DNA from 2 places in the Anaerofustis sp. LCP19S3_F7 genome. Region 1 is predicted to be linked to the other one. Evidence: riboswitches for the same ligand, from Rfam matches in the RefSeq annotation. Region 1 holds a riboswitch; the other holds the start of a gene.
What was found. A riboswitch is a leader RNA that binds a small molecule or an ion and turns the genes downstream of it on or off. The one in region 1 is predicted to bind thiamine pyrophosphate.

Region 1 (12,030 bases):
TAATTTTATTATTACGACTCTTATATCGTTTGCCATCGCTATGACCATTTTTCTTAGGTTTTCGGCTTCTCTTTGTTCTTTTGTTATAAATTGAAGTTTGCCTATTTTTGTAACTCCGTCAACTAAATTTGCTATTGTTTGATTAAAGTTTGTTTTTATCATTTCGTAACTAGCAGGAGTATCTTCTATAACGTCGTGGAGAATTGCCGCACAAATGGTATCCGTATCCATGTGTAAATCCGTTAAAATAAAAGCTACTTCAAGAGGGTGAGATATATAAGGCTCCCCTGAGTATCTTGTTTGGTTTTTATGTGCATCTTTTGCAAGTAAATAAGCTCTCTCTATAATTTCAAAATTTGCATCTTTTGAATATTCTCTTATACTGTTTTCAAGTTTTCTAAGAAGTTCCATAGGCATCCTCCCAACCGAATAAACATTACATGTTTAGTCCTTATTTGTATTTTTTATAATAACACAAAGCGAGCATCTGTTCAACTTTATTTAATGTAAAATAAACGTGCAGATTAAATATTTATTTAGTATATAATTGATTTTAAAGGGTATATTTGGTAATATAAATTATTATAGCTTTTTATTTAAGGAGAGTGTGATAGATGAGTAAAAAACCATATTATATTTCAACAGCAATCGCTTATACATCAGGTAAACCTCATATTGGAAATACTTATGAAATTGTATTGGCGGATAGTATAGCAAGATATAAAAGAATGACTGGATATGATGTTTATTTCCAAACAGGAACAGATGAACATGGTCAAAAAATAGAAACAAAGGCAAATGAAGCCGGAATTTCACCAAAAGAATTTGTAGATAACGTATCAGGCGAAATTCATAGAATTTGGGATATTATGAATACAAGCTATGATAAATTTATCAGAACTACAGATCCTTATCATGAAAAGAAAGTTCAACAAATCTTTAAGAAATTATATGAAAAAGGGGATATATATAAAGGTGTATATGAAGGAATGTACTGTGAACCATGCGAATCTTTCTTTACAGAAAGTCAGCTTGTTGACGGAAAATGTCCTGACTGCGGAAGAGAAGTTACTTATGAAAAAGAAGAAGCTTATTTCTTCAAATTAAGCAAATACGCTGACAGATTAATGGAATATATAGATTCACACCCTGAATTTATTCAACCTGAATCAAGAAAAAATGAAATGGTTAATAACTTCTTAAAACCTGGACTTAAAGATTTATGTGTATCAAGAACAAGTTTTAAATGGGGTATACCTGTTGATTTTGATGAAGGTCATGTTGTATACGTTTGGATTGATGCTCTTTCAAACTATATTACATTCCTTGGATATGATGTTTATGGAAATCATGAAGATACATTTAAGAAATACTGGCCTGCAGATGTTCATTTAATTGGTAAAGATATTTTAAGATTCCATACAATATACTGGCCTATAATGCTTATGGCTCTTGATATCCCTCTTCCAAAACAAATTTTTGGACATCCTTGGTTACTTCTTGGTGAAGGTAAAATGAGTAAATCAAAAGGTAATGTTATTTATGCTGATGATCTTGTAGATGTATTTGGTGTTGACAGTGTAAGATATTATCTTTTAAGAGAAATGCCGTTTGCTCAAGACGGTACACTAACTTACGAACAACTTATTGACAGAGTTAACGGAGAACTTGTAAATATATTAGGTAACCTTGTAAACAGAACTTTAGCAATGAGTAAAAAATACTTTGACGGTAAAGTTACAAACCCTAATGTTAAAGAAGATGTTGATGACGATTTAATTAAACACGTTACAGATACACCAAGACTTGTTGAAGAAAAAATGAATGAATTAAAAGTTGCTGATGCAATTAATTTAATTATTGGGCTTGCAAGAAGAAGCAATAAATATATTGATGAAACAATGCCTTGGGTACTTGCTAAAGATGAAAGCAAAGCAGACAGACTAAAAACTGTTTTATATAATCTTTTAGAATCAATAAGAGTTATTGGTATTTTAATTACACCTTTCTTACCTCAAACAGGTGAAAATATCATTAAAATGTTAAATACAAAAAATGATTCTTATGAAAGTGCGTTAAGTTTTGGCGGTTTAGAAGAAGACATAGTTTTAAATGAATCATTTGTATTATTTAACAGACTTGATCCAAAAGAAATTATGAAACAAGTTGGTAAAGAAGAAAAACAAGAAAAGAAAAAAGATAAAAAAGAAAATAAAAAAGTAAAGAAGGAAGAACAAGAAAATACAGAAATTACCATTGATGATTTTGCAAAAGTTAAGTTAAGAACGGGTAAAATAGTAAGTGCAAGAAAACATCCTAATGCTGATAAATTATTGGTATTTGAAGTAATGGTTGGAGAAGAAAAAAGACAGATTGTTTCAGGTATTGCCAAATTCTTTACACCTGAAGAAGTTATAGGAAAAAATGTTGTTGTAGTTGCGAACTTAAAACCTGCAAAACTTAGAGGTGAAGTTTCTGAGGGAATGTTACTTCTTGCGGAAGATAAAGACGGAAAACTTACTTTTGTATCTCCTGAAGAAGATGTTGAAAGCGGATTAGAGGTTAGATAATTAATATGGCTTATAAAGATTATACTTTACAAGATTTTGTTAATAAAACTTACAGCAAAGACCCTGCTCCCGGAGGGGGCGGGGTCTGTTCTTTATGTGGCTCTTTAGGTGTAGCATTATCGGGAATGGTTTCTAATTTTACTACCGGAAAGAAAAAGTATGCACAGTATGAAGAGGACATTCAAAAAATAATAAAAGATGCAAAAAGACTTCAAGAACGATTTTTATCTTTAATAGATGAAGATGAAGAGAATTTTATACCTTTGTCAAAAGCATATGGTTTAAAAGCAGAAAGTGATGAAGAAAAGAAATTTAAAGATGATGAAATTTCAAGATGTTCCATTATTGCATGTAAGGCACCAATAGAGATTATAGATATATCTTATGAAGCAATATTACTTCATAAAGAACTTTTAACAAAAGGTTCTGTGTTGTTAATAAGTGATGTTGGAGTAGGAGTTGAATGCTTAAGAACAGCTTTAAAAGGTGCTTACTTGAATGTATTGATAAACATGAAAACAATAAAAGATTCTTCTTTTATAGAAAAAAATTTAAAAGAATGTAAAGATAAAGTTGATAGTGGCTTAATTTTGTGCGACGAAGTATATGATAAAGTTTTAGATAGACTAAATATAGGAGAATAAAAAATGACAAAGAAATTGCTTGGCAGCAAAGTTGTAAATGAAATAATAATAAACAGCAAAAAAGAATGTAGTGAATTAAAAGAACAAGGAATAAATCCTCAAATAGCAGTTGTCAGAGTGGGTAATAATGCAAGTGATATTTCATATGAAAAAAGCATAATGAATTTTATGGAAAAAGCTGATATATCCGTAAAATCAATAGTATTGGATGAGAATATTAAAGAAGATGATTTTATTAAATCATTAAAAGAAGTAAATGAAGATGAAAGTATAAATGCGATTTTGGTATTTAGACCTCTTCCTGCTCAGCTTGATGAAGATAAAATAAAATACATTATTTCTCCAAGTAAAGATATTGACTGTTTTTCTCCTGTAAATATGGCAAAACTTTTTATTTCAGATACAAGTGGTTTTTATCCTTGTACGCCTCTTGGAGTTATGGAAATGCTAGATTATTACAGAATAAATCCAGAAGGGAAAGAAGTTGTAATCGTAGGTAGAAGTCTTGTTGTAGGCAAGCCTTTAAGTATGATGCTTTTAGACAGACATGCTACTCTTACGATTTGTCATTCAAGAACAAAAAATTTAAAAGAAGTTTGCAAAAAAGCAGATATTTTAATTGTTGCTGTTGGAAGAGCAAATATGGTAGATAAAGAATATATTAAAAAAGATGCTGTTGTCATAGATGTAGGAATTAATTTTTATGATGGTAAATTGACAGGTGATGTTGATTATGAAAGTGCAAGTGAAGTTGCAGGTATGATTACTCCTGTTCCAGGAGGAGTAGGCAGTGTAACAACGGCTTGTCTTGTTAAAAATGTTTTAAAAGCATGTAAACAAAAAAACGGATAATCTATCCGTTTTTTTATTTTGAATATTTTTTTCTTTTTCTTACAAATGTAGACGGATCCATATTTAAACTTGCCGCTGCCTGTCTTACATTTTTATATTTTTCATAAGCCTTATTTATATATGCAAGTTCAATTTGTTCTATAAGTTCTTTTAAATTGTCTGTTTTAGGAAGTTTAAAATCTTTTATAATGTCTTTATTATATTTAGGGAAGTTTAAATCTTTTGTTGTTACTACATTATCAGAAAGTATTAATCCTCTTTCTACTACATTTCTCAATTCTCTAATATTTCCTGGCCAATCTTGTTCTCTTAAAAACTCAAGTGCCTCATTTGAAAATGATTTGTTAAAGCCGTATTTATTATTAAATGTATCTTTAAATAAATTTATAAGAGGGATAATATCTTCTTTTCTTTCTTTTAAAGGCGGAATATATATAGGGAAAACCATTAGTCTATAATATAAATCTTTTCTGAATAAATTATTTTCCACAAGTTGTTCAAGGTCTGCATTAGTTGCGGCTATTATTCTAACATTAACTTTTATCGATTTTGTTCCACCGACTCTTTCTATTTCTCTTTCTTGAATGACTCTTAAAAGTTTTACCTGCAATGAAAGAGGAAGTTCTCCAACTTCATCTAAAAATACGGTTCCGTTATTTGCCGCCTCGAATATACCTGCTTTTCCTTTTTTGTCGGCTCCTGTAAAAGACCCTTTTTCATATCCAAAAAGTTCACTTTCCGCAAGAGATGGAGATATAGCACCACAGTTGACTTTTATAAAAGGTTCATTTTTTCTGTTACTATTATTTAAAATATAATTTGCAAAAAGTTCTTTACCTACTCCGGTTTGTCCAATAAGCATTACAGTTGTATCAAGACCTGCAACTTTTTTTGCTATATTTAATACTTGTTTTGAATTCTCATCAACGCAAATAATTTTTTCATTTTCTTTAATACTTGTTGATTCTATATTTATATTTTTTTTTGTCAGTAAGCTGTTTTTTTCTGCTTCTTTTTTTAATTTATAAATTTCCGTTAAATCTCTTACATTTGTTACAACCATTATTATATTACTCTTTTTGTCAAAAACAGGAGAGCTTGTTATTAATGCTTTTTTTCCTGTTTTAAATTCTTGTTGAAGGGTTATTGGTTCTTTTTTTTGAAGAGCCAAGACCGAACCTGATATAGATATTACATTATTTTTTATAAGATCAATCATGTTCTTTCCTAGAACTTCTTCTTTTTTTAATCCGGTAATTACCTCATAAGATTTATTTACTTTTATTGTATTTGCCTTATTATCTGTTATATAAATACCGTCAAATGAGTTTTCTATTATTGCATCAAGTCTTTCATTTGCTTCTTGAAGATTATTAAAGATATTATTTTCCATTTTACACCTCATATATAAATTTATTTTACTATGCATGTTGCAAAAATGCAACAATCTATTTTTAGTAATATAAGCAATAAATATATTTGAAAAAAATATAATTGTTTTATATAATTGGGTAGAGGTAGAGTTATGTTAAAAGATGATAAAATAATAGAAATAGAAAAAGTTTTAAATGATAAAGTTCGTCCTTATTTAAAAAATCATGGTGGTAATGTTGTTATAAAGGAATATAAAGAAGGAATACTTAAAGTAAAATTAATAGGTCAATGTGCAAACTGTGTAAGTGCAAAGACAACAAATGAAGAACTTATAAAATATAACGTATTAAAAGAAATACCAAGCATAAAAGATGTAATTCTTGTTGAGGGAGTAAATGATGAACTTCTAGATTTTGCAAAAAATTTTCTAAAAGGGAAATAAAATGAATGTGTATTTAAAATACTGTGGCGGCTGCAATGAAACATATAACAGGGTTAGTGAAGTTGAAAAATTAAAAAAGGAATTCCCTAATGTTTGTTTTTATTATGATGATAATCACATTTGTGATATTGCGCTTATTGTATGCGGATGTAATAATGCTTGCGTTTGTATGGATAAAATAAAAATTGAAAATAAATATATTTTAAAGGATAAAGAAGATTTTTATAAAATAAAATCTGTTTTATTAAATAAATTACAAGGGAATTGATTATGGGTGAACTTAGAAAAATACCAGGTGTAGGGAAGAAAACAGAAAAAGATTTAATAATGTTAGGATATAAAAATATTGAGTCCTTAAAAGGAGAAGATCCTGAAAAAATATATTTAAAGGAATGTGAACAAAAAGGCTGTAAAGTTGACAGGTGTCAGCTTTATGTATATAGATGTGCTGTTTATTATGCGAACGAAGGAGAAGATAGAGAGAATAAAAAGTGGTTGGGATTTTAAAGATAAATAATACTAGTATTTGACATATTATGTTGTCAGTGGTAAAATATTGTGAAATTAAAATAATACAAATAAGCTAGGGGAGCCTATGGGCTGAGAGAACTATTCGTGTTTACCCTTACTACTTGATCCGGGTTATGCCGGCGTAAGGAAGCTAAATATTTTCTTAACCCCTCCTATGTTTATAAAAGGAGGTATTTTTATGTCAATTTTTGTATCATCTACACCTGACGGTTATATGCCAACAACAATAGGATATATAGCATTAGCAGTTTTACTTATTGCGGCATTGGTTATAGGTGTATATTTATCAAAATCAAATAAGAAAGAAAAACAAAAAAGTATCAGTACAAAAAAAATGGTTTTTTGTGCAATGATTATTGCTCTTGGAACAGTAGCATCAATGCTTAAAGTATATGAGTTTCCATTTGGAGGTTCCGTAACTTTATGTAGTATGTTATTTGTATGCTTGGCGGGTTATTTTTTTGGTCCTGCAACAGGTATTTTTACAGGTGCTTCATATGGTATTTTGCAACTGATTATTGAGCCTTACATAGTTTTTCCTTTGCAAGTAATAGTTGATTATTTACTTGCTTTTGGTGCTCTTGGTTTATCCGGAATATTTTATAAATCAAAAAACGGTTTGTTAAAGGGATATATAGTTGGTGTTATCGGAAGATATATTTTTGCAGTCCTTTCAGGGTTTATATTTTTTGCTGAATATGCTTGGGCAGGCTGGTCGCCACTTGCTTATTCTTTGGTATATAACGGAATATATATAGGAGCTGAAGCAATTCTTACAATCATTGTAATTTCAATACCAGCTGTAAAAAAAGGATTTGAAAGAGTTAAAAATAATATTTAAGGAAGAAGTATTTTACTTCTTCTTTTTTATTATTAAGGAGTGCTTTTTGAACTTTGTAATATATTTATAATTTAGTGTTTAGTGTTATAATTATTTTAATATAGTTTGGAGAAATGTTATGAGTATAGGACAAAGAATAGCATGTGAAAGAAGAAATCTTAATTTAACACAAGAACAGCTTTCAGAAAAACTTGGAGTATCAAGACAAACAGTTTCAAAATGGGATCAGGATATTATTTTAGTTGGTACAAATAAGCTTATAGAACTTTGTGATATACTTGAGGTAAGTATAGATTATTTATTAACAGGTGAAGAAAAAAATAATAAGCTTGAAGTAAAAAACGGAGAGAAAGGGCTTGAAATAGACTGGACTAAAATTTATCCTATTTTAACTAAATATCAAGATGAAATAGATATGGATTACTATTTGGCTCATTTTGAGAATATGATAAAAGAAGCAATGAAAAAATATGATTATTCTCTTGAAGATGATGTGCTTGTTTTAAAAGATGTATTTTATAAAGCATTTTTAAATATTGAAAAAAAGAAAAGGACTGTTTAACAGTCCTTTTTTATTCGTCATATATTGGAGTAACTAAAGGTTTTCCGTCTTTGTTTAGTAAAGGGGTAAGTCCACTTGCTGTTCCGTCGAAATGGAATAAATAATTTACTCCTGTTTCTCTGTCAACCCAAATTTCATTACCTTTTATTGTTCCTTCACTATGAACTTTTATGAATCTTTTTTTCATTGTTATTTATTGCTTCTTCTCCAGATGTTCATTTTTTCTGCTTCTTTAATAAGTTCTTCTCTGAAGTCAGGATGAGCAACACTGATTAAAGCTTCAGCTTTTTGCCATGTAGAAAGTCCTTTTAAGTTTACTTTACCATATTCTGTTACAACATAGTGAGTATTTGCTCTTGTATCTGTAACTACTGAACCAGGGTGAAGTGTTGGTAAGATACGAGATTTTAATTCACCTTGTTTGTTTTTGAATGTAGAAGATAGGCAGATAAAGCTTTTACCGCCTTTTGATAAGTAAGCACCAAGAACAAAGTCAAGTTGTCCGCCTGCTCCAGAAATTTGTTTTGTTCCTGAAGATTCAGAGCTTACTTGTCCGAATAAGTCAATATCAACAGCATTGTTGATTGAGATGAAGTTATCATGTTCAGAGATAACTCTTGCGTCGTTTGTATAATCAACAGGAGCTGACATACATTCTGGGTTGTCATTTAAGTAATCATATAATTTTTTTGTACCTGCTGCGAATGCATATGTTTGACGGAATCTGTTTAAGTTCTTTTTAGAACCATTGATTTTGCCTGCGTTTGCAATATCAACAAAACCGTCTACAAACATTTCTGTATGAACACCAAGGTCTTTTAAGTCTGATTCTGCGATTAAAGAACCAACTGCGTTTGGCATTCCACCGATACCAAGTTGTAAACAAGCTCCATTAGGGATTTCTTCAACGATTAGTTTTGCAACTGTTTTATCAACGTCTGTTGCAGCTCCACCGCCACCCATTTCAGCCATTGGAGGGTTGTCTCCTTCGATAATCATATCTACATTTGAGATGTGAACTGCAGATTCAAATCCGCCTAAACATCTTGGTACATTTTCGTTTACTTCAACAATAACTTTTTTTGCTGTTTCGCATACAGCCATTAAGTGTGAAGCACTTGGTCCAAAACTAAAGTATCCATGGTTATCCATTGGAGAAACTTGCATAATAGCAACATCTGCTCCTGGAGTATTTCCATCTCTATAGTATCTTGGAAGTTCTGAATAACGAATTGGAGAATAGAATGAAAATCCTTTTGCTACAGCTTTTCTTTCAATTCCTCCCATATGCCATGAGTTCCATGTGAAATGATCCTTTGCATCTTCAAGTTTGAAGATTTCAGGTTCCCACATTAAGATACCGCCTCTTACGTTTACGTCTTTTAAGTTAGGCATAATTTTTGCTAGTTCTTTGTCGAATGCAACAGGAGTTGTTGCTGTCCAACCGTAATCAATCCAATCGCCTGATTTTACTGTTTTTGCTGCTTGTTCAGCACTTACTAATTTTTGTTCATATTCTTTTTTATAATCCATATTAGCATCCTCTCGTTTATTTGAATTATATATATTTTATCATTAATAACTATTAAGGGTCAATAGCTTAAAGTTTTAAATCAGTAAAAAATTACTTATTTTTTAATTTTTTTATTATTCTTATATCAGGACCAAAAAATTTTAAATATTTAAAGCTGCCTATTATTCTTGAATATATTCTTGATTTGTATTTTTCTCTTATTTCATTTAGATTAAGATTTGTTGTTATTATCATTTTTTTATTATAAGTAATTTTATATTCTATTAATTTTAAAATTTCATTGTTAACATATTCACTTTGAGTTTCTATTCCAAGGTCATCAAGAATTAATAAATCTGCATTTAATATATTTTGTTTATCATCTTCTAAAGATGGATTAGAGAAATTTTTTATAGCATCTTCAAATTCTCTTGCAGTTAAACAAACAACACTATATCCTTTTTTTAATAGATTTTTTCCTATAGCGGCTGCAAGGAAAGTTTTTCCGCTTCCTACCGAGCCTGACATAAGTAATCCAATAGTATCATTATTGTCATTAAATTCATTTATAAACCTTAAAGCTTGTTGTTTGTTTTTTAAAATATTTTCTCTTGGTGATATTTCTCCTTTTTTTGCTTCATTAATAAACAGATTTTCATCAAATTCATCAAAACTTCCTTTTCTAAAAAGTAAGGGGTGAGGTTTTACATTAAAATGTAAAAATTCTTTTAAGCAATCGCACATATGTCCGTTTATATATCCTGTATCTTTGCATTTATTACAGTCGTATTTTACTTCCAAGAAATTTTCATCAAAACCTTTTTTTATTAATTCTTCTCTTAATTGATTATTTAGTTTTATTTCTTTTTCTTTGTATTCTTTACTACTAAGATTACCAAGACAAGCGCTTATTCCAAGCTCATTAATTTCGTTAAGGATTTCTTTTATCTTAGGATAATTTTGTTTGATATAATCTATTTTTCTTTCTAATTCTTTTTCTTTTAATTTTCTTTTTTTGTTAAAATCAATCATTTTTTTTTCGTTAATATCCATGATTAATCCTCACTCATAATTCTTTCTATATCTTCTTCGTTATAAAATTCATAATCAATATCAGATTGTATTGTTTCCTTTTGAGGTTTTGATATTTTATTTTGAGGTTTTGTGTTTTTATCTTTGTTTATATACATACTATAAATTACACTATCAACATATTTAAAGCTTGGTTTGTTTGTTGCAATGGTTTCATCGCAGGCTTTTAAAATTTGTTCCATACTTAATTTATATTCATCAAGCCATTTATCCACAAGGTTTTCTTCAGGTTTTGTAATAAATGTACCTCTTGTATTAAGTCCAAGATATTTGAATATTTTTTGATATTCTTGATATCTCTTATCGCTTTTGTTAAATTCCATTGCGGCTTCGTCAAAGGTTTTTATTCCTTTTGAGTGAAAGTCCATTGCCACTGCATTCCAATATTTTCTTTGTTTTATTTTTCTTTTAACAAGACATGTATTTACTATTAACTTAACGGTTTCTGTACTAAAAGAATAATCTTCCATCCAGTCAGAGAACATTTCCATTTCTTGATGTGATATTGGTCTTCCAAGTCCACCTTCTTCAATTGATGCTTCAAATTCTTTACTAAGTTCGTCAAATAAACTTTGTTTTTTTGTGTTATATTCTATTGTTTCGCTGTAAGAACCGTTTTTCTTGAATTTTTCTGGAGTAAATATCATAGTAGATATATTTTTATATTGAATTACATAGTTTCTTTTATCTGTATGAATAAAAGTTAATACCTGTTTGTCATGCCAATATTTAAATGCCTTTACTACATCACCTTCACTCATTCCAAGAGTGTTTGCGATTTTTTTATTTGAAGGCATTTCAGAGATTGGATTTTGTGTACATTTTAGTCCATATAAATATACTTTGACATAATCTCCTCTTGCCATTGGCATAAAGTGGTTTATAAAAATGTTTTCTACTATTGTTACACCTATATCATCGTTGTTGTTTATAAATTCAAATCTATTCATTTAAAATTTCTCCAAAATAAAGTAAAACAATTATAGCATATTTTGTAACTTTAGTGTAGAATATAATATGTATTTTAATTTTACGAGGTAGTAAATGATTAGTAATTTAAAAGTTAGCGATAAGGTATTCGATAATTTTATTTTAAAGAGCGTTATGCTTAGAAAGACAAGAACAGGTAAGGATTATCTTGATATAATCCTTAAAGATAAAAGCGGTGAAATTGCCGCAAAATTATGGAATGTGGAAGAAGAACAAAAGGATAGTTTTAAATCCGGTGATGTTGTAAAAGTAAGTGGAGAAGTAGACAGCTTTGGTTCAAATCCTCAAGTTAAGATTGAACATATTGAAAAAGTTAAATTGAACGATGAAGAAATGAATAAGCTTGTTGAAGCCGCTCCTTTGAATGCTGATAAGATGTTTGAAGAAATTATTTTAACTATAAATAATTTCAAAAATGAAGATGTTAAACTTATCACAAAGACTTTAATTGATAAGTATGAATACAAATTTAAAACATATCCTGCGGCAAAATCTTTTCATCATGCTATGAAAAGTGGACTATTATTTCATACTTTCACAATGCTTACAAATGCAAAAAAACTTAGTGCTACATATACATTTTTAAATACAGATTTGCTTTTTGCAGGCGTTATACTTC
Region 2 (12,030 bases), on a different contig from region 1:
ATAAATTCTTTATTATGATTTGTCTTGCTTCGTCGGATTTAAGGTAATCATTTATTGACTGGACTAAATCATCAGAAGTACTTAAATCATTATCTTTTGCATATTCGCTATATCCGTCTAATACTTCAGAGAATATATTCTGCATTTCCTCATTTGAAATTGAACCGCCATTTTCTATTGTTTCATTAAGCCTTTTGTTTATAATATCATTAGCTTCACTTGAACTTAAATATTCTGAAAGTCCTTTACTTACTTTGTTTACGTCACTGTCAGGATTGTTTTTTAAGTATTCTTCATATCCCTCTAAAAGTTCTTTAATTATCTTTTGAGTGTCTTTATCGGTTATTGTAAAATCAATTTCATTTAAAATATCATTTAAGTCAAGTTCAGGCAGAGAGTTTTCATCAATAAGCCCGCTTAAATCACCAAAATCTACTTTAATCTTACTTTGGTCAAATTTAAAAGCAGACTGTAATGCATTTGTATCAACTTGCATTAGTGAGTTCATATCAAAAGCATTATCATTTCCTTCATCATCAAAACTTTTACCTGTAAATACGTTTATATCAGGATTTTCAAGTTGTTGTTTTACTATCTCACTGTTTTTGGCATTATCCATAACATGAGTTGTAAGGCTTTGTGGGTAACATATTCCCATTGATAACATCATGCTTGATGCATCTTCTTTAGGTTGTACTACTCCAACGATTTTTAAGTCTGCACCGTTTTTTACGACCTTTTTCATGTATTCTGTATTATCGGTTTTATCACGCCATAGGTTATAATTTGAATCATATTCATAACAGTCGCTGTTATCAACAAGTTTAAATGTTTTTCCTATTATATCATCATATGAGTATTCACCAAGATTTTTAGGAACAGTTACGTTTTTGTCATTTGAAAAATCTTTTACCCATTTATCAAGTTCGTCATAATCCCTAAGTCCCAAAGTATAAAGTAAAAAGTCGCTCATTCCGCCATTTGATGATAAAACAAGTACACATTCATTGTAATTTTCTGGCCATTTTCCCGCTTTTACATCGTATTGATTAATATATAAATTTTCATCACTTGGCATTTGGAAAAATACGTTTGTACTCATCATGCTTGACATAAAAGAGTTGTTTGAAGTTCCGGAGCCTATACCAAGACTTGTAAATGTTATATCAGGATTAACCTGTCTTATTTCATCGTCTTCCTGTAAATATATCTTAGGAGAAACATCGTATTTGTATTCTATATTTTTTGCATAGTTATCAATAGGACATTCATCGCTTTCTAAATATGCTTTTAGTGTTTTTAAATCGTTTGAGCCAATAGTTGAAAACATATTTGTAAGCTGTTTGTTTATTTTTATTTCTGAATCTTTTTGTTCGTTATTTGTATTTTGTATATTAATCATTGAAGTTAAATCAAAACCCGAACTTTGTATTTGTAAAGGGTATTCGGATAATGTTTCTTCTTCTATTGATTTAATATAGGAATTTACACCGTTTGATAATGAAAGTATCAATGCAATCCCAATTATACCAATTGAACCTGCAAATGAAGTAAGAATAGTTCTTCCTTTCTTTGTCTTTAAGTTGTTAAAACTTAAAGAAAGAGAAGTCAAGAAAGACATTGCTGTTTTACCAAATTTTTTATAAACAGATTCAACCTGGTTTTCTTCATTAATTTCAAAAGGGTCAGAATCTGAACGTATTTTACCATCTCTTAAATTTACAATACGGGTTGCATATCTTTCGGCAAGTTCTGGGTTATGGGTTACCATTACAACCAAACGGTCTTTTGCAACTTCTTTTAAAAGATCCATAACTTGTATGCTTGTTTCACTGTCAAGAGCTCCCGTAGGTTCGTCCGCAAGAACAATATCAGGGTTGTTTACAAGAGCCCTTGCAATTGCTACTCTTTGCATCTGTCCGCCTGATAATTGATTTGGCTTTTTGTGCATTTGCTCTTTAAGGCCTACTTGTTCAAGAGCCTTTATTGCTCTTTCTTTTCTTTCTGATTTGTCTATACCTGCAATGGTAAGAGCAAGCTCAACGTTTGAGAGTATTGTTTGGTGTGGTATTAAATTATAACTTTGAAATACAAATCCTATTGTATGATTACGGTAAGAATCCCAATCTCTGTCTTTGTATTCCTTTGTTGATACTTCATTTATTATCAAATCTCCGCTGTCATATCTATCAAGCCCTCCGATAATATTCAAAAGTGTTGTTTTACCGGAACCGCTCGGACCTAAAATTGCAACAAATTCGTTGTCTCTTAAATTCAAACTTACGTCGTCTAATGCTTTTTGAACTAAACTTCCGGTTTTATATTGTTTGCTTATATTTTTTATTTGAAGCACAACTAAACCTCCAATTTTATATTAAGAACCTATAAACTTATTTTACTTTAAAAAAAATTTTATATTTATAATATATGATGTAATTTTATCATATTTAAAAATAAGTTTATATAGTTTTAATTGAATATTAATTATCATTTTTTTTAAAAAAAGATAGGAGTATTTTTTACTATAAATAAAGTTGTGTTTTAAATTAAATAATAATTAAGAATTAATTAATGTTCTATGTAATATTGTCGATTTATGATACAATATTAAAATGTAAGGAGAATAATATATGGAAAAGATATGTCCAAAGTGTAAAAGCAAACATATTGAAGAAATGATATACGGTCTTATGTATTTTGAAGCTTGTGAAGCAATGGGGAAAGATGAAGGTTTTTACGGCGGATGTTTTGAAGATGAAAAAACAAGACCTGATTACATATGCCTTGACTGCGGACATAAATGGAAATAAATATCATATATTAAAAGATTACAATGAACATGGAAAAAGACCTGAACAGGACGTTTATAAGCACTGTTAACGTTCCTGCAGATACAAAAAATTATTTTATAGAACAAACAAAAGAATTTAAAGAAGCAATTATGATGTATGGATGTGCAATAAGAGAAGTTAAAACTAAACTTGAAGTTTTAAATGACGAACTTGCACTTAAAAGAGCTAACAGCCCAATAGAATTTATTAAGTCAAGAATTAAAAAACCTGAAAGCATAGCCGCAAAATTAAAAAAAGAAGGATATGAAGTATCCGTAGAATCAGCTATGGAACATCTAAATGATATTGCGGGAATAAGAATAGTTTGTTCTTTTATTGATGACATATATGCACTTGCAAAAATGATTGCAAAACAAGATGATATCACGGTTATAGCTGTAAAGGATTATATTAACAACCCTAAGGAAAACGGATATAGATCTTATCATATGATTGTCGAAATACCCGTGTTCTTTTCAGATAAAAAACAAAATTTAAGAGTTGAAATACAAATTAGAACAATAGCAATGGACTTTTGGGCAAGTTTGGAACATCAGCTTAAATACAAAAAAAATATAGAAGAAGAGGAAAAAATCATAAGTGAATTAAAAGAATGTGCAACCCTTATTTCTTATACAGATGTAAAAATGCAGGAAATAAGAGATAAAATTCATTTGGAAAACGAAGCATAATGCTTTTATTGACATATTTTTTATCTTGTGGTAGCATAGTTCTATAAATAAAATATACAGGGGAGCTTTTTGCTGAGAGGAATTTATTCGACCCTTAAACCTGATTTGGATAATGCCAACGTAGGAAGAAATAACAAGTAAATTTTAACGAGAATCCTAATTGGTTTCTCGTTTTTTTATATTAGGAGGAATGAAATGTTAAAAGAAATTTTGGAAAACGTAAAAAACAATACACCACTTGTACATAACATTACAAACTACGTAACTGTAAATGACTGTGCAAATATACTGCTTGCCTGTGGAGGTTCTCCGATAATGGCTGACGATGAAGGAGAAGTAGAAGAAATAACAAGTATTTGCAGCGGTTTAAATATAAACATAGGAACTTTAAATAAAAATACAATTCCTTCAATGTTACTTGCAGGGAAAAAAGCAAATGAACTTTCTCATCCTGTTATTCTTGACCCTGTAGGAGCAGGTGCTTCAACTCTTAGAACAAATACAGCAAATGAACTTTTGAATAACGTTAAATTTTCTGTAATAAAAGGTAATATTTCCGAAATTAAAACTCTTATGGCAGGAAGCGGTACAACAAAAGGGGTTGATGCCGATATAGCTGATAAAGTAACTGAAGAAAATATAGATGATGTAATAAAATCTTTAAAAGAATTTTCAAAACAAACAGGTGCTGTAATAATAGTTACGGGAGAAATTGATATTGTAACTAATGATAAAGATGCTTATATAATAAAAAACGGACATGCTGTGATGTCTTCTATAACAGGAACAGGATGTATGCTTTCAGCTCTTACTTGTGCTTATATATGTGCAAATAAAGATAATATGTTAAAAGCCTGCCTTGCAAGTGTTTGTTTAATGGGTTATGCAGGTGAAAAAGCATATGAAAAAATGGTTGAAACAAAAGCAGGTAACTCTTCATTTAGAAATTATTTAATTGATGCAATATACAATATGACAGGCGAAGAACTTGAAGAAGGTGCAAAATATGAACACAGATAAAAAAGATATGCTTCTATACGCTGTAACAGACAGAATGTGGAGCGAAGAAAATGGATTAAAACAGCAAATCAAAGAAGCTTTAGACGGTGGAATAACTTTTTTACAGCTTAGAGAAAAAGAATTAAATGATGAAGAATTCTTAAAAGAAGCTTTAGAAATAAAAGACATGGTAAAAAAATATAATATTCCTTTTGTAATCAATGATAACGTAGATGTTGCAATAAAATGTGATGCAGATGGAGTTCATGTAGGTCAAAGCGATATGAAAGCTACTGACGTTAGAAGTAAAATAGGTAAAGATAAAATCCTCGGAGTTTCAGCTCACACACTTGAAGAAGCTAAAGAAGCCGAAAGAATGGGCGCAGATTATCTTGGAGTTGGTGCGGTTTTTTCAACTTCAACAAAATTAGATGCCGATGATGTATCTTTTGAAACTCTAAAAAAAATATGTCAAAGCGTAAATATTCCCGTTGTTGCAATAGGGGGAATAAGTAAGGATAATATTTTAAAATTAAAAGGAAGCCATGTTGACGGTGTTGCGGTAGTTTCTGCAATTTTTGCAAGCAAAAATATAACTGAAGATACAAAAGAACTTTTAAGTCTATCTAAAGAAATGGTAAAAGGAGAATAATATGAAAAAGGTTTTAACAATTGCGGGTTCTGATTCAAGCGGAGGAGCCGGAATACAAGCCGATATAAAAACAATAACAGCTCATAAACTTTATGCGATGAGTGCAATAACAGCTCTAACAGCACAAAACACAACAGGAGTTTACGGTGTTTTAGATGCAGATGCAGACTTTGTAAAAAATCAAATTGATTGCATTTTTACTGATATACGACCTGACAGTGTGAAAATTGGTATGGTTTCAAACAGCGATATAATCAATACCATAGCAGATAAACTAATTGAATATAAAGCAGAAAATATTGTTGTTGATCCTGTAATGGTTGCAACAAGCGGAAGTAAGCTTATAAGTGATGAAGCAAAAGATACTTTAATAAACAGACTTCTTCCACTTGGAACAATAATCACTCCTAATATTCCTGAAGCTGAAGTTTTATCGGGTATGAGTATAAAAATTGACGAAGATATGATTAAAGCAGCAAAAGAAATATCTAAAAACATTGACAGTGCAATTCTTATAAAAGGCGGTCATTATGATAAAAACGCAAATGATCTTTTATATGATAATGGAGAAATTTTCTGGTTTAAGGGGGATAGAGTAGATACTAATAATACTCACGGAACAGGCTGTACTCTTTCTTCTGCAATTGCTTGTAATCTTGCAATGGGCTATTCTAAAGAAGAAAGCATTAAAAATGCAAAAGATTATATAACAGGAGCCCTAAAGGCAGGGTTAGATCTTGGAAAGGGAAGCGGACCTTTAAATCATATGTATAATTTATAAAGTAGAAACCTGTAAATATTTATATTTGCAGGTTTTTTATTATTTTAAGCATATAATTTATGTAGAGGAAATAATGTAAATTAAAATAATTCTAAAAAACGTGTTTGCATATGTTAACAAAAAGCAATTTATATGATAAAATGAATTAAATAAAAGAAGGGAGATGGAATATGAATAAAAAAGTCTTAATATGGATGAACTTAAAAAACAAAATCTTCCAATCGTTCTAAATTTTCAAGTTCAACATGTCCTCCATGCAGAGAAATGGAACCTACAATACATGATCTTGCAAAAGAGTATGAAGGTAAAATTATCATTAAAACAATTAACATAGATGCTAATGTCAGCGGTATAGAAGATTTTCCAATAAGAGTTACACCGACTATTTTCTTCTTTGATAAAAACGGCAAACCTTATTCTCCACCCCAGGCTTCGGGAGTAGATTTAATAAAATATACTTCAAAAGATACAAATGAACATTTATTTACTGCAAGAGAGGGAATATTAAGCGAAGAAGAATTCAGAGCAATATTTAAATATTTGGGAGTAGAATAATATGAATCAACTAATAGAAAGTTTATCAAACATAATAGCTTCAAGCTCTGCTTTTGCTCCATTATTTGCTTTTTTGGCAGGAATATTGGTTTCATTTACTCCATGTTCCTTATCCTCAATATCTTTGATAGTAGGTTATGTAGGGTTAAACAGCAAAAAAGAAACGAAAAATCTATTTTTATTAAGCGTTGTATTTGCTCTTGGAACAGCACTTACATTTACGCTTTTTGGCGTAGTTTTAGCACTGATAGGAAACATACTTTCTCTTTCAGGTAAATGGTTTTATATATTTCTTGGAATAATAATGGTTTTAATGGCTCTTCAAATATTGGAACTTTATAATTTTATACCCTCAACAAACTTGGTTTCAAAAAACGGTAAAACGGGATATATAGGAGCATTTATATGCGGTATACTTTCAGGTGTTTTTTCTTCTCCCTGCTCAACTCCCGCTTTGGTTGTTATTTTAAGCTTTGTTGCATCAAAGGGAAATTTATTAATGGGAATAATAATGTTATTTTGTTATTCTGTGGGACACGGTATATTAACAGTTCTTGTAGGTACCGGTATTGGATTTACAAAAAATTTGAACAAAAGCGAAAAATATGCAAAAGTACAGTTTGTAGTAAAAATATTGCTTTCAATTTTAATGCTTCTTATAGCTTTCTATATGTTCTATTTAAGCTTTTAAAGATACGTTATGTGTCTTTTTTATTTAAAATATTTGTAAAATTAAAGTAAATACTTTATGCTTTTTAATAATAATTAAGTTAAATTTTATATAATAGAAAGGCAAATTATATAAGATTAAAGACAGCAAAAAAATATTAAAAGTTTCGTTTGGTAATGTAAAAAACTTTAAAAATTTTCATATTTAATATATAATTAATTTTCAAAATACATTTTAGAAAGGCATAATATGAAATATTTTTATCAATTTTTAATTATTTGTTTAATAACTTTTGTAAGTGAGCTGTTAAATTATATAATACCGCTTCCGATTCCAAGCAGTATATACGGTCTTATAATAATGCTGATACTTCTAAAATCAAATATACTTAAATTAAGTTATATAAAAGACGTTGGCAGTTTTTTACTGGATACAATGCCTATAATGTTCGTTCCTATAGGTGTAGAAATAGTTACGTTATTTGCGGTTTTAAAGGAATTTTTATTTCCTATGACAATAATCGTTTTTGTAACTACAATTATTGTTATGGTTGTAACGGGGCATGTTTCACAATTTGTAATAAATAAAGATAAGGAGAATGTGAATAATGGAAATAATTAAAAATTCTCTTTATTTTGCGGTTTTGATAACAATACTTGGGTATTTTATAGGGGATATAATAAGAAAAAAAACAAAGTTAAATGTTTTTAATCCTATACTTATTGCCATTATTTTTGTAAGTATTGTATTAAGTGTTTTTAAAATTGACTATGATGTTTATTATGAGGGCGCAAAATATATAAGCTACTTCCTAACCCCTGCGACAATATGTCTTGCAATACCTTTATACGAAGAATTTGAAACCCTTAAACACAATTTTAAAGCAATTATAATAGGGATAACTGCAGGAGTACTCTCAAGTCTTGGAAGTATTTTATTGTTTTCATACTTATTTGCTTTGACTCATGAGCAATATGTTACTCTTCTTCCAAAGTCAATTACTACGGCAATAGGAATGACTGTAAGTGAACAATTCGGAGGAATTGCTTCAATAACGGTTGCCGTAATAATAATAACCGGAATACTTGGGAATTTAATGGGAGAATATATCCTAAAAATATTTAAGATTAAGCACCCAATATCTAAAGGGCTTGCAATAGGAACAGCTGCTCATGCAGTAGGAACAGCCAAGGCTCTTAAAATGGGAGAGGTTGAAGGGGCTATGAGCGGACTTTCCGTAGCCGTATCGGGACTTATAACTGTGGTTCTTGCGGGAGCATTCGTAAATTTTTTATAAAAGAGGTTTAACATTGAAAGTAATAATTTCACCTGCAAAGAAAATGAAAATAGCATATGATGAAAAAAAAGAAATTACAACCCCTGTATTTTTTAATAAGGCAAAACAGCTTGCTAAAATAATAAAGAAGTTTTCGCCTATGGAAATAGAAAGTATTATGAAAGTAAATCCTAAAATAGCAATGGAAACTTTTGTTTACTATAATGATTTCTTTGATTTTAAGCATGAAATACCTGCAATATTATCTTATAACGGTCTTCAATATACACATATAAAAGCAGAAGAATTTAAGGAAGAAGATTATGAGTTCGTAAACTCTACCATTAGGGTAATAAGCGGTTTATACGGTATATTAAAACCTTATGACGGTATTTGTCCCTATAGACTTGAAATGCAGTGTAAACTTGATATAGACGGTAAAAATTTATATAAATTCTGGGCAGACAGTATTTATAAGGAATTATATAAGGATAATGAAGAAGTAATCAATCTTGCCTCAAAGGAATATTCAAAAGTTATTACGCCATATTTAAAAGATGAAGACAAATTTATCACAGTTGATTTTAAGAGTTTTCATAAAGGGAAAATTAGAACTATTGCAACTGAAGCTAAAATGCTAAGAGGGGAAATGGTAAGGTATATAGTTGATAAAAAGATAAATAATAGTGATAAATTAAAAGAATTTTGTTATAATGGATATAGTTTTAGTGAAGAATATTCAAATGAAAATAATTTTGTTTTCTTCAAAATTTAAGGAGGGAATATTATGTTAGAACAAGGTATAAAAGCACCTGATTTTACACTTAATGATAAAGACGGAAAAGAAGTAAGTTTATCTGATTTTTTAGGAAAGAAAGTGGTTCTTTATTTCTATCCAAGGGATAATACTCCTGGATGTACAAAACAAGCCTGTGGATTTAGAGACAACTATGATAAATACAAAGATAACGACATTGTTGTAATCGGAATAAGCAAAGACAGTGAAAAGTCTCATTCTAATTTTATAAATAAACATGATTTACCTTTTATTCTTCTTTCAGACCCTGAACTTAAAGTAATTCAGTCTTATGATGTGTGGAAAGAAAAGAATATGTACGGTAAAAAAAGCATGGGTGTAGTAAGAACTACTTATATTATCGATGAACAAGGAAATATAGAAAAAGTTTATGGCAAAGTTAAAGCTGCAACAAATGCTGAAGATGTTCTTATGGATCTTGGCATAATGTAAAAAAGGACTGTTAGGTCCTTTTTTTATTTTATTTCCATATATGTTTCATAGTAATCGTACTTTTTACCCTCGAAATCCGTCATTAAATACTTTGCTATCATTTCTCCGGTTTCATAACCCATATCAGTTAAGTTTTTAATATGAAAATCTAAATTTGTATTTAGGTTATAATAATCTTGTTTTAAAATGAATTTTAAATATTTCTTATTTTTGTCTTTTTCTTTTGTCCAAAGAATTTTATCTTCTTTGTTTATATTATTTAATATAAAACCGTATTTCATTTCTTCGTTCTTTTCTTTATAAAATACAAAGTTTTCGGGAGAGTTTATATATTTTGAAAGAATTTTTTTGTTATTTATATCAAAGTTCACGATATATTTTATATTTTCTATTTTATCTGCTTTTTGATAAGTGTTATTTATAAGTTCATAATAAATTTGTATTTGATTAATTCTTTTTTCAATTAATGTTTTTGTATATTTTAGTTCGTTAATGCTTTTATCTATGTTTTCTTTGTTTTTGATTAAAACTTTTTCTATTTCTTTAACATTTTGATTTTCCATTTTTTTTATTTCTTTTATAGAAATATTTAGTTTCCTGTATAAAGCTATGTCAAGGATTTCAAATATAGATGAAACATCAAACTCTCTATAATCATTTTCTTTATTTCTTTTTAAGTTTATCAGCCCTTCGCTTTCCCAGTATCTTAGAGTTGATCTTGGTATATTTAGAATTTTGGAAATAAGCCCTATATTATATTTGTTTTCCATTTTATTACCTCAAAATTTATTTTATCTATATTATATATATTTTACTCTTGACATTCAAGTTACTTGAAGGTTTATAATGTTCAAAGTGAAATTATAAGGAGGAATGAATAATGAATAATAATATAGCAAAAGAATTTAATCTTATATCTTTAATTAAGTTTAGTTTTCCCACTATTATTATGATGCTGTTCATGTCTCTTTACACAATAGTTGACGGAGTATTTATATCAAGAATAGTAGGGGTTAACGGACTAAGTGCAATTAACATAATAGAACCTCTTTTAAATTTATTTTTCGGGGTTGGACTTATGTTCGGTACCGGAGGAAGTGCCATAATAGCAAAAAAGATAGGGCAGAAAAAAGACGAAGAAGCAAATGGAGATTTATCTCTTATTGTAATTACAATTGTTGTAATAAGCATGATAATGTCTATTTTTTCTGTATTATTTTTAGATAAAATAATAAATTTTTTAGGTGCAAGTGAAATATTATTTGGATATTGCCATGATTATTTGAACATATATTTAAGATTTGCTCCGCTTTTAATGCTTCAACTTGTATTTAGTAGCCTTTTTGTAACTGCCGGAAAGCCAAACTTAGGACTATTTTTTACTGTTCTTGCAGGAATAACAAACATAATACTTGATTATGTGTTTATGGTTCCTTTAAATATGGGAATAAAAGGTGCTGCATGGGGAACGGTTATTGGATATATGATTCCTGCAACATCGGGATTAATATTTTTTATAATAAACAAAAAAGGACTTCATTTCTCAAAGATAGATAAAAACCCTAAAGTAATAACTGAAGCTATGTTTAACGGTGCATCGGAAATGGTTGGGCATATTTCAATGTGTATTACAAACTGGATGTTTAATATATCATTAATGAAAATGCTTGGAGAAAACGGAGTTGCCGCAATATCATTGCTTCTTTATGCGCAGTTCTTGTTTAATTCAATTTATATGGGATTTTCAAGCGGGGTTGCTCCGATATTTAGTTATAACTTTGGAAGCGAAAATAAAAAACAGCTTCAAAAAGCCTTTAAAAACAGTATTAGAATAATTTTGGTATCTGTAATATGTATATTTATTCTATCATTGTTATTCTCATCTAAGGTTGTAACTATATTTATACCTGTAAACAGCGAAGTTTATCCAATAGCAACAAGAGCATATTTGTTATTCTCCATAACATTCTTGTTTTCAGGATTTAATATTTTTGCATCTGCAATGTTTACAGCTCTTTCAAACGGTAAGGTTTCAGCGATAATATCATTTATGAGAACATTCGTTTTTATATCAGGTGCAATTATGCTTCTTCCTTTATTTATAGGAGTTGACGGAATGTGGCTTGCAATACCGACAGCAGAGATACTTGCATTAATGGTTTCCTTGTTCTTCATAATTAAAGAAAAAAACAGATATAATTATATTTAATATTTAAAGGGGTAGAAATTAATTTATCCCTTTTTATTTGTGATATAATATTAAAATAGTTTATATTTTGGAGGAAAGTATGGCAATAGATTTAGTAAAAGAATATTTTGATAAAT

Region 2: another riboswitch for thiamine pyrophosphate. It lies ahead of thiM (hydroxyethylthiazole kinase); the one in region 1 lies ahead of ACTQYZ_RS07200 (energy-coupled thiamine transporter ThiT).

What each region holds. Positions count from the first base shown of each region.
Region 1 is NZ_JBQKFF010000006.1:51,461-63,490, reverse strand. It holds gene ACTQYZ_RS07240 (RelA/SpoT family protein) at 1-411, opposite strand, end outside; gene metG (methionine--tRNA ligase) at 615-2,570, shown strand; gene ACTQYZ_RS07230 (cyclodeaminase/cyclohydrolase family protein) at 2,576-3,214, shown strand; gene ACTQYZ_RS07225 (bifunctional 5,10-methylenetetrahydrofolate dehydrogenase/5,10-methenyltetrahydrofolate cyclohydrolase) at 3,218-4,066, shown strand; gene ACTQYZ_RS07220 (sigma-54 interaction domain-containing protein) at 4,080-5,459, opposite strand; gene ACTQYZ_RS07215 (NifU family protein) at 5,592-5,882, shown strand; gene ACTQYZ_RS07210 (hypothetical protein) at 5,884-6,150, shown strand; gene ACTQYZ_RS07205 (helix-hairpin-helix domain-containing protein) at 6,153-6,389, shown strand; TPP riboswitch at 6,458-6,558, shown strand; gene ACTQYZ_RS07200 (energy-coupled thiamine transporter ThiT) at 6,592-7,254, shown strand; gene ACTQYZ_RS07195 (helix-turn-helix domain-containing protein) at 7,373-7,816, shown strand; gene ACTQYZ_RS07190 (DUF6440 family protein) at 7,827-8,003, opposite strand; gene ACTQYZ_RS07185 (butyryl-CoA:acetate CoA-transferase) at 8,006-9,349, opposite strand; gene ACTQYZ_RS07180 (ATP-binding protein) at 9,441-10,382, opposite strand; gene ACTQYZ_RS07175 (DnaD domain protein) at 10,385-11,371, opposite strand; gene ACTQYZ_RS07170 (3'-5' exoribonuclease YhaM family protein) at 11,466-12,030, shown strand, end outside.
Region 2 is NZ_JBQKFF010000008.1:2,230-14,259, reverse strand. It holds gene ACTQYZ_RS08240 (ABC transporter ATP-binding protein/permease) at 1-2,353, opposite strand, end outside; gene ACTQYZ_RS08235 (hypothetical protein) at 2,631-2,810, shown strand; gene ACTQYZ_RS08230 (GTP pyrophosphokinase) at 2,834-3,523, shown strand; TPP riboswitch at 3,572-3,668, shown strand; gene thiM (hydroxyethylthiazole kinase) at 3,719-4,543, shown strand; gene thiE (thiamine phosphate synthase) at 4,530-5,174, shown strand; gene thiD (bifunctional hydroxymethylpyrimidine kinase/phosphomethylpyrimidine kinase) at 5,176-5,955, shown strand; partial or broken gene ACTQYZ_RS08210 (thioredoxin family protein) at 6,196-6,510, shown strand; gene ACTQYZ_RS08205 (cytochrome c biogenesis protein CcdA) at 6,512-7,201, shown strand; gene ACTQYZ_RS08200 (CidA/LrgA family protein) at 7,430-7,801, shown strand; gene ACTQYZ_RS08195 (LrgB family protein) at 7,788-8,477, shown strand; gene yaaA (peroxide stress protein YaaA) at 8,491-9,231, shown strand; gene bcp (thioredoxin-dependent thiol peroxidase) at 9,244-9,705, shown strand; gene ACTQYZ_RS08180 (MerR family transcriptional regulator) at 9,729-10,475, opposite strand; gene ACTQYZ_RS08175 (MATE family efflux transporter) at 10,586-11,914, shown strand; gene ACTQYZ_RS08170 (YbaK/EbsC family protein) at 11,994-12,030, shown strand, end outside.